DNA from 2 places in the Bacillus luti genome. Region 1 is predicted to be linked to the other one. Evidence: riboswitches for the same ligand, from Rfam matches in the RefSeq annotation. Region 1 holds a riboswitch; the other holds the start of a gene.

Region 1 (4,427 bases):
AATATGAGGCTGTGTATGCACATTTAAATAAGAGATATGTAGTTCAAGGGGATTATATTTCAAAGGGGGAAATAGTTGGAGAAGTAGGGAATACAGGAGAATCGCGAGGAGCGCATTTACATTTAGAAGTTCATCAAGGAAGGTGGACGATGGCGAAAAAGAATGCGATGAATCCATTGTTTGTTTTAAATGAACAAAGAAATGAAGTCGCTTCTTCATCATTATACATCGTGCAAAAAGGAGATACTTTAGTCGGTATTGCGCGGAAATTTAGTATGACAGTTAATGAAATTAAAGAAAAAAATGGATTGCAGCAAGAGCGAATTTATCCAAATCAACAATTATATGTTAAGTAAGGGAAACGTGCCGAAAGTATAAACTTTGAATAGATTTATTTTTTAAAGATGACGATAGGAAATGAAATTGTATCGATGTTTTGCCAAAAGATAGCGACTTAGCAACGAAATATTATAACAAGAGCAACTTATTTCTAACAGAAAACCGTCCCAAAATATATTTTGGGACGGCTTCTTTTACCAAAAAATAAAGACACATATAAATCCAGAAATAGCTAAGTAGCTATATAAGTAAAAGACTTTTGTTCTTGTTTTCTCATTTGTCCGAAACAGTACAATAGTCGGTTCAATTAAACCGATTGTCAGACAGAGTAGGCCAAGAAGCATACAACCAATTGAAATAGAGTACAAGGCGATTTGTGGTGCTTGAAATGGAATCATCCATTTTAATAAAAATGCAATAAGTGCAGTGTAGCAAATGCTGCCGATGTATTTATTCAAAGGTGTATTAGAACGAAAACCAGGAAGTTTTTTTAAGAAAGAGCGGGAAACAACTTCTGTTTGTAAAGTTGTATGCTCCTCGATAATTTTTTGAGCTTCTTTTCCTTTTTGGAAAAGGGATAAAATCCAGTTTCGCTCACCTTGAAAAATAAATTGAGACGTTGTCAAATAGTGATCAACTTTCACTTTATTCCAATTCTTCCATGGATGACGTTCGCACAATTTTAATTTACTTTCTGTCTTTTTATCATACTGATAAATACTGATGCCATCTTCATCGAAAGCAGCATAGTATGTCTCGCTTGAGAATGTGCCTAAATCGATTGGACAGCAGAAAAGTAATTCTTTTTTTAAATAAAAGTATTCTTTTCTTAAGTTTTTTTTCATTGCTTCTCGAATAGAGTGTCTCTTATCTTTCTTCATGACATTTCCTCCATAATTCAGAAAATGTTCTTATCTTAACAATTCAACATCTTATCACTTTTAATTATATATGACTAGGGAATTCATAAGAGAAATGCCGAATAATAAAAAATATGGGTTGTATTGTAAAATATTTCGTCATTTTTATTAGGTTATTAAAAATAAATAACTAATTTTTAATAAGTTACAATTTTTTAGTTCACAATGTTATGAGGTTGTTGTATAATGAAGGGGAAAATAGAATATCGGTCTATCTTCGGGGCAGGGTGAAAATCCCGACCGGCGGTGATGAACTATGTATGATTTTGTTCTAAGCCCGCGAGCCGTTAAGGCAGGATTTGGTGTGATTCCAAAGCCGACAGTATAGTCTGGATGGGAGAAGATGGAGGTTCAAGCGTTCAAAAAAGATAGGTATTTGAACGTCTGTTTGATGTGCCTTAAATTCTCCCTTTGTGTAAAACACAAAGGGTTTATTCATTCTATGAAAAAATAGGCATAGCAGAACCTTTCCACTTTCCATGAGATGATCGATGGAAAAGGAGAGAGAAAGATGAAACAAAAAAACAGTGTAGTGCAGATGGTGAGTGTAGCGATGCTAAGTAGTATTGCATATTTACTGATGATGTTGGATTTCCCGTTCCCAGGGCTTCCGCCATTTTTAAAAATTGATTTTAGTGATGTGCCGGCTCTAATTGCAGCAATTATTTTCGGACCAATTGCGGGAGTAATTGTAGAGGCGATAAAGAATATTTTACATTACGGGATTCAAGGAAGTTTAACGGGTGTGCCAGTTGGAGAAATTGCAAACTTTATTGCAGGATGTTTATTTATTGGACCAGCGGCTTTCTTATTTAGAAAGTATCGTACTGTAAAGAGTTTAACGTCAGGATTAATGCTAGGGACAATTACAATGGCGCTTATCATGAGTGTATTAAACTACATCATCATATTCCCAGCTTACACTTGGTTTTTAAATTCACCAGCTATGTCTAGTGAGGCGATAAGAACAACAGTTGTAACGGCAATCTTACCGTTTAATTTGATTAAAGGAATTGTTGTGACAATTGTATTTGTAGCGTTATTTTCACGCCTGAAAGTATGGGTGTTTGCAAAAATGAAAAATGCATAGAAGATAGAATAAAACCATTAGTAGTATGGAACTGCTAATGGTTTTTTATTAAGTATTATGCAAACAAAAAATGCCCCTCATTAATATGAGGGGCATTTTTTGAAGTTAATAAAAGACTATTCGAATTTTAAAGCGTCGCCGTCAAATGATTCGTCAGCAACTTTAATTGAGTCAGTTGGACAACCTTCGAAAGCATCCATCATATCTTCAAGTAATACATCTGGAATTTCAACGATACCTTGGTTATCGTCTAATGTTACGAATGCAATACCTTCATCATCATAGTCGTAAATGTCTGGTGCAGCAGCGCCACAAGCACCACATGCAATACAAGTATCTTTATCAACGATTGTATATTTTGCCATCTTTTTTCCCTCCTGATAATATGTATGTGAAAAGCTCGTCATAAAAATTATAACCTTATTGTAAAACGGTTTTTAAAACTTTTCAACATAAAATTATAATGATAATGCTTATCAATTAGAGTGTCAACTTATTTTTGCATTATGTCATAAGATTTTCAAAATACGTAAATGTTATTTCGTTTGGTACAATAGAATATATACAAGTATATAGTGCCGATATGATAAGTTTAATGGGTAACGGTAGACGGTGCAGGTGCAATCGTACCGAAAAGCAATTAAGTTAGATTGAAAGGTGGAAGCGGTAATGCAACTACAATATACTTTATTGTATTGTTTAAAACAATTGAATGGTGAAAGGACCGTTTCTTCTATTTATTATTTATTAAAGGGAAAACGTTCTTCGCAAACGTTACAAGATGGAAATATGTTCCGAATTTCCTTTTTGTTTGGGATATATAAATCGTTAAATAGAACTGAATATGATCGTGAAGTTGCAAAGTTGTTACAAGCGGATTTGATTCAAGAAATACATGAAAATACATATTTGTTAACATCTAAAGGTAACGTGCAGTTACATACATGGGAGGAAGTATATGCTTTTCCGGCGTATTTACACGGTTTGCACTATGGTGAATTAGGTGAAACATTTTGGAAAAGATTATCCTTAATTATTCAAACTATATCTAATTTACAACGGAATAATACGAAGTTTATTCCGATTCAACAAGATACAGAAATCATGGTGTGGGTAAAACGCTTTTTAACAGGTATACCGTATAGGCGAAATGAATTGGCGAAAAGATTATGGAAAGAAATACATAATCTTTTAGGTAAAGGTGATGTGGTAGAAGCGACGATTGTAACATATCGATTAACAGGATATGAACGTATAGGTTGTACATTGCAGCAATTAGCGGAAATTACGAAACAAGATATATTCAGGGTGTACTTTTTATTTTGGGGTACAATTCATTTCCTTATACAAGAAGTTCGTGATAAAGAAAATGAATTTCCATTATTAGCTGAGATTATCTCTTATCCAAATGAGAGAGCGGAATTATTTAGTTTATCAACGAAAAAAACATATAATTTTTGGAAGCAAGGGCGCTCTTTAGAAGAAATAGCTACAATTAGAAATTTAAAGGTTGCGACGATAGAAGATCATTTTGTTGAAATTGCTTTGCGAGAAAGAGATTTTTCTATCGAGATGTTTATGAAAAAAGACAAAATAGATAAAGTAACAAAAGTAATTGATGCATTACAAACACGTAAGTTGCGTGAGTTGAAACAAGCGGTTGGAGAGGATATCTCTTATTTTGAAGTCCGTCTTGTATTGGCACGGATGGAGGGTATAAATGAAACTTGAGGAATATTTACATAGGTGGTTTGGATATTCTGAATTTCGTCCAGGGCAAAAAGGGGTAATTACAGATTTATTGGAAGGAAAAGACGTTATAGCGATGCTTCCGACCGGAAGAGGGAAGTCTATGTGCTATCAACTTCCAGGGTTAATGCAAGAAGGAACAGTACTTGTTGTATCACCATTATTATCTTTAATGGAAGATCAGGTTACACAATTAAAATATGTTGTGAAAAACAGAGTGATAGCATTTAATAGTTTTCGGACATTACATGAAAAAAGAGAAGCAATGAAAAAATTAGCTTCATATAAATTTATTTTTGTTTCACCAGAGATGTTACAGTCGGAATTGT
Region 2 (4,427 bases), 2.4 Mb from region 1:
ATAACAGATTCACTTACTGTGTGCGGAATGAGTGAGATTGTGATGGAAGATTCGTCTATATCAAATATTGTTAAACTCGTTCCATCAACAGCAACGGATCCTTTATGCAAACAATAGCGCAGCAATTCATCAGAAATAGCTATTTTGTAATAGACGGCATTATAGTGTTGTTTTTTGTTTAATATCGTTCCGATGCCATCAATATGTCCCGAAACGAAATGTCCACCGAATCGTCCGTTTGCAGCCATTGCTCGTTCTAAATTTACTTTAGAGTGCGGTTTAAGCGTGCGAAGTGATGTTGATTGCATCGTTTCAGGCATTGCATCCACTGTGAATGAAGTTGTTGTGAAACTCGTTACAGTTAAACAAATACCGTTAACCGCGATGCTATCCCCTAAGTGAACATCTGATAAAATCTCATTTGCATGGATTGTTAACTTCATCGCTTCTCCGCTTTGTTGCATGTTTGCGATAGTTCCTAATTCTTCTACAATTCCTGTAAACATTCCGTCACCTCACTTCGGGCATTCGCAACGATTTTTATATCATCGCCAATTTGTTTCATCTCTTGAATTTCTAAGGAAAGTGCATCTTGTAATGTTGCGAAACCATTTCCACCAAATAAAGTAGGGGCATTTTTCCCGCCAATTAATTTTGGGCTTATATAAGTTACAATTTCATTGAAATTATTTGTTTGTAAGAAACTTGCATGAACTGTTTGACCACCCTCAACGAAAAGAGATAGGATTTGTTTTTCGCCGAGTAGGTCTAAAACATCTTGAATTTCAATCTGCTTCGTTTTCATTTGGAATATAGCTATATTTTCAGATTCATAAGAAGCTATTTTTTCTTTATCTACATCCTTCCCGACAATAATCCATGTTGGTGCTAAACCATCTGTTATGACGTGAGAAGATGATGGCGTTCGTAAATGGGTATCTAAAATAACGCGAATAGGATGTTTCCCACCATTTGGAATTCTTGTCGTTAAATGCGGATTATCAGCTATAACCGTATTCAGTCCAACGAGAATTGCATCATGTGTATGGCGGTATTGGTGAACATCAGCTCGTGCTCCTTCACCTGTAATCCACTTACTTTCACCAGTGACAGTTGCTGTTTTTCCATCTAAGCTCATCGCTGTTTTTATTGTTACAAATGGACGTTTCGTTTTCATGTAGTGAAAAAAGAAACGATTTAATAAGGTGGCTTCTGCTTCAAGAATACCGGTAGTTACTTCAATGCCAGCTTCTTCTAATCTCCTTTTTCCATTACCAGAAACGAGAGGATTGCAATCAAGAGTAGCAATTACAACCCGTTTGACTCCTTTTTTGATGAGCAATTCACAGCAAGGTGGTGTTTTTCCAAAATGGCTACACGGTTCAAGTGTTACATAAACGGTAGCTCCTTTTGCTTTTTCACCAGCCATATGAAGAGCATGAACTTCTGCGTGTTCTTCACCGGCACGTAAATGAGCTCCCATACCGACGATGTTTCCGTCTTTTACAACAACAGCACCAACCATAGGATTTGGACTTGTTTGTCCGGATGTTCCTTCTGCTAACTGCAGGGCAATCCTCATATATTCTTGATCTGTCATTCTCTTCACCTCTCCTGAAAAAATCAAAAAACCCCAAGGATTTTATATCCTTGAGGTTTGGGAGACGTGATTTCTAGAAATATAGTTCGAATACGAAAGTATAGGAAAGAAACCTAACGATGATTGATATTTTTGCATAAGGAAAAAACCTAGCAAAATATCGAATTTTTCAAACGCTAGTCGTATCTTTTTATTTCAGTATAGAAACATAAGTATACAAAATAAAACATATATAAAGATTCAAAATGAAACTTTAAAAATATGCATACTGAAATAAAAGTGTATTCGCTATATAAAATTACTAGAAAACATATCCTTCTCCCATCCAGACTATACTGTCGGCCCTAGAGTTTCACTAGATCCACCGTTTTCGAGTTGAAAACGGGTCACGGACTTAGAAGTTTTCACTTCATCACCGCCGGTTGGGAATTTCACCCGACCCCGAAGGATGTTGTTTGCTCAAATTATAGCACAAAAAAAATAAAAGGCTAGTAAAAAATATTCGAATGTGAAGAATTGTGTGAAAATACATGTGAGTTGGAATGAGGTAAAAAGTATGAGAAATGTTGTAAGGAAAAGGGGGGACGAGAGTTAATGAAAAGAAAAAACATGCACAAAAAAATGTGCATGTCACATGTGAAATTATTCTGCCTCTGGTGCTCTAACAACAGACTCGAATTTACCTTTATGCGAAGCATCGCAATAAGGCATATTTTTTGATAAACCACAACGGCATAAAGAAAATGCCGGTTTTGCTGGGAATACATTCCCTTGTGAATCGACTAATTCCACGTCCCCTGTAACGCGAAAAGAGCCATTATCATTTACTTTAATTTGTACTTTTGCCAACGTTATCCCTCCTTCCCAAACGCTTAATTTCATCATATAATCAAGGGAAGTGCTTGGCAATATAAAGTGAAACTTTAATTAGTGGGGGAGGCATCCCCCACTAATTATTAGTTGAACCAATCGGGCTTTTAGGGGCAGTTAATCTCCCACCTAACTTCTTTGTTTCAGCCGGATTTTGAGGTGGGAGTTTTACTGCCCGCAAATAGCGGGGAAAAAAGAGCACTTTATTTGAGAAAGAAGAGAGTGTTATAATAGTCTTCATAATTGACTAGAGTAAGGTGACGAGAGATGGATAAACAATTACATACATTACGAAACATTGCAAATGAGCGCACGTGGGCATCATTTTTGAATGATAATCATCCATATAGTTTGTTACATTGGTCCATTGCAGGTGTAGGGCAAGAGGCGAAGGATGTTTGGTTACTTCAAGATGAAGTAACATTTCAAACGACAGAATTTCCAACGTTAGACGATGCAATGCAATGGATTTCTGAAAATATGGAACAAGTTACAGACGTTTTAGCGCAATAAAAAACAGGCTTATGCAAGCCTGTTTTTTGTTTCTTTTACGTATGTGTTTAAAAATTGATCGAGGGCTGCTTCGTACTCTTCTTTATTTTCGTTATAAGAGCAAGCGTGTGCACCGTGTTCTGCAATATACAGTTGTTTATTATTTTCTTTCGCTTCATATAACGCTTTTGTCATATCAGCTAAAATATAATCGTCATCTTTACTGTGAATAAAGAGCACCGGATTGTTAATGTTCTTTATACAGTCAATTGGTGAAACTTCACGAATTGTATAACCGTCACGAACTTTTAAAAATGCGTTTGCTAAAGGTAATAAAGGCCATTTTGGTAAATGGAATTCAACCTTTAAACGGTGCTGTAATTGTCCGTAAAAATCAGAGAAAGGACAATCTGCAATATAAAAATCAGCACCATCTTCTACAAGCCCTGCGTATTGAAGAAGTGTTGCAGCTCCCATCGATTCACCATGAATGCCAAGGATTATATTTGTGCCAAAACGACTTTTTAGCCAATCAACTACAGATTTTAAATCATGTTTTTCATAGTATCCATAGCTTGTTGTTTTTCCGCCAGTTTTACCATGGCGACGATGATCATAAATAACGACATTATATCCTCTGTTTAAAAATAACTTTGCATATTTTATAGAATTCATTTTATTTACAGTTACGCCGTGACAAAAAACCATAAACTTATTGGAATGACCAGAAGGAATGTAATATCCGTGAAGATCATATCCGAATTGCGAAGGGATATGAATTTCTTCTTTATGAAGAGCATCAAAATCCTCTATACGAAAATGTTTTTTCGTTTCTCTTTCGAGTACTTCTTCCTCTGTTTTTTTCTTTAAGTACATCACTTTATTTGTAAAGAAAATCCCAAGGGCAGTTATCGCACCTAGTATAGTAAACAATGCTGCAAAAAAACGTTTCATACTTTACCTCATCCTCCAAATACCGTTACATGTGATACACTTATATTGTATCACAATGATAGAAAAGGGGAGAAATAGGAAATGCTGCATATACAAAAAATTACGCCAGCGATGAAAGAAACAATCCGAATGTTCATGTGTGAGAACTGGGGAAGTTCATTGATGGTTTCGCGTGGTAAGGGGCATCAGTTAGAAGAGTTGCCAGGATTTGTTGCGCTCTCAGATGACAGAATAATCGGAATTATAACGTATGAAGTGACTAGAAATATGTGCGAAATTGTATCGCTAGATAGCTTTGAAGAAAGAAAAGGAATAGGGACGAAACTTGTGGATTGTGTATTACAAGTTGCAGAAGAAGAAGGGTGCAGGCAGGTTTGGCTCATTACAACGAATGATAATATGAACGCATTACGTTTTTACCAAAAGCGAAATTTCATGATGACAAATTTATATGTGAACGCAGTGGACGAGGCACGAAAAATAAAGAAAGAAATTCCGTATATTGGGTATG

The links. A riboswitch is a leader RNA that binds a small molecule or an ion and turns the genes downstream of it on or off. The one in region 1 is predicted to bind FMN.
Region 2: another riboswitch for FMN. It lies ahead of ribD (bifunctional diaminohydroxyphosphoribosylaminopyrimidine deaminase/5-amino-6-(5-phosphoribosylamino)uracil reductase RibD); the one in region 1 lies ahead of EUC40_RS18565 (ECF transporter S component).

Annotation. Positions count from the first base shown of each region.
Region 1 covers NZ_CP040336.1:3,661,039-3,665,465, reverse strand. The annotation lists gene EUC40_RS18575 (peptidoglycan DD-metalloendopeptidase family protein) at 1-356, shown strand, start outside; gene EUC40_RS18570 (hypothetical protein) at 534-1,220, opposite strand; FMN riboswitch at 1,469-1,608, shown strand; gene EUC40_RS18565 (ECF transporter S component) at 1,771-2,349, shown strand; gene EUC40_RS18560 (ferredoxin) at 2,466-2,714, opposite strand; gene EUC40_RS18555 (YpbB family protein) at 3,019-4,080, shown strand; gene EUC40_RS18550 (RecQ family ATP-dependent DNA helicase) at 4,070-4,427, shown strand, end outside.
Region 2 covers NZ_CP040336.1:1,247,076-1,251,502, forward strand. The annotation lists gene ribE (riboflavin synthase subunit alpha) at 1-506, opposite strand, end outside; gene ribD (bifunctional diaminohydroxyphosphoribosylaminopyrimidine deaminase/5-amino-6-(5-phosphoribosylamino)uracil reductase RibD) at 488-1,600, opposite strand; FMN riboswitch at 1,910-2,053, opposite strand; gene EUC40_RS06510 (CDGSH iron-sulfur domain-containing protein) at 2,243-2,449, opposite strand; gene EUC40_RS06515 (DUF2552 family protein) at 2,738-2,983, shown strand; gene EUC40_RS06520 (alpha/beta hydrolase) at 2,993-3,916, opposite strand; gene EUC40_RS06525 (GNAT family N-acetyltransferase) at 3,998-4,427, shown strand, end outside.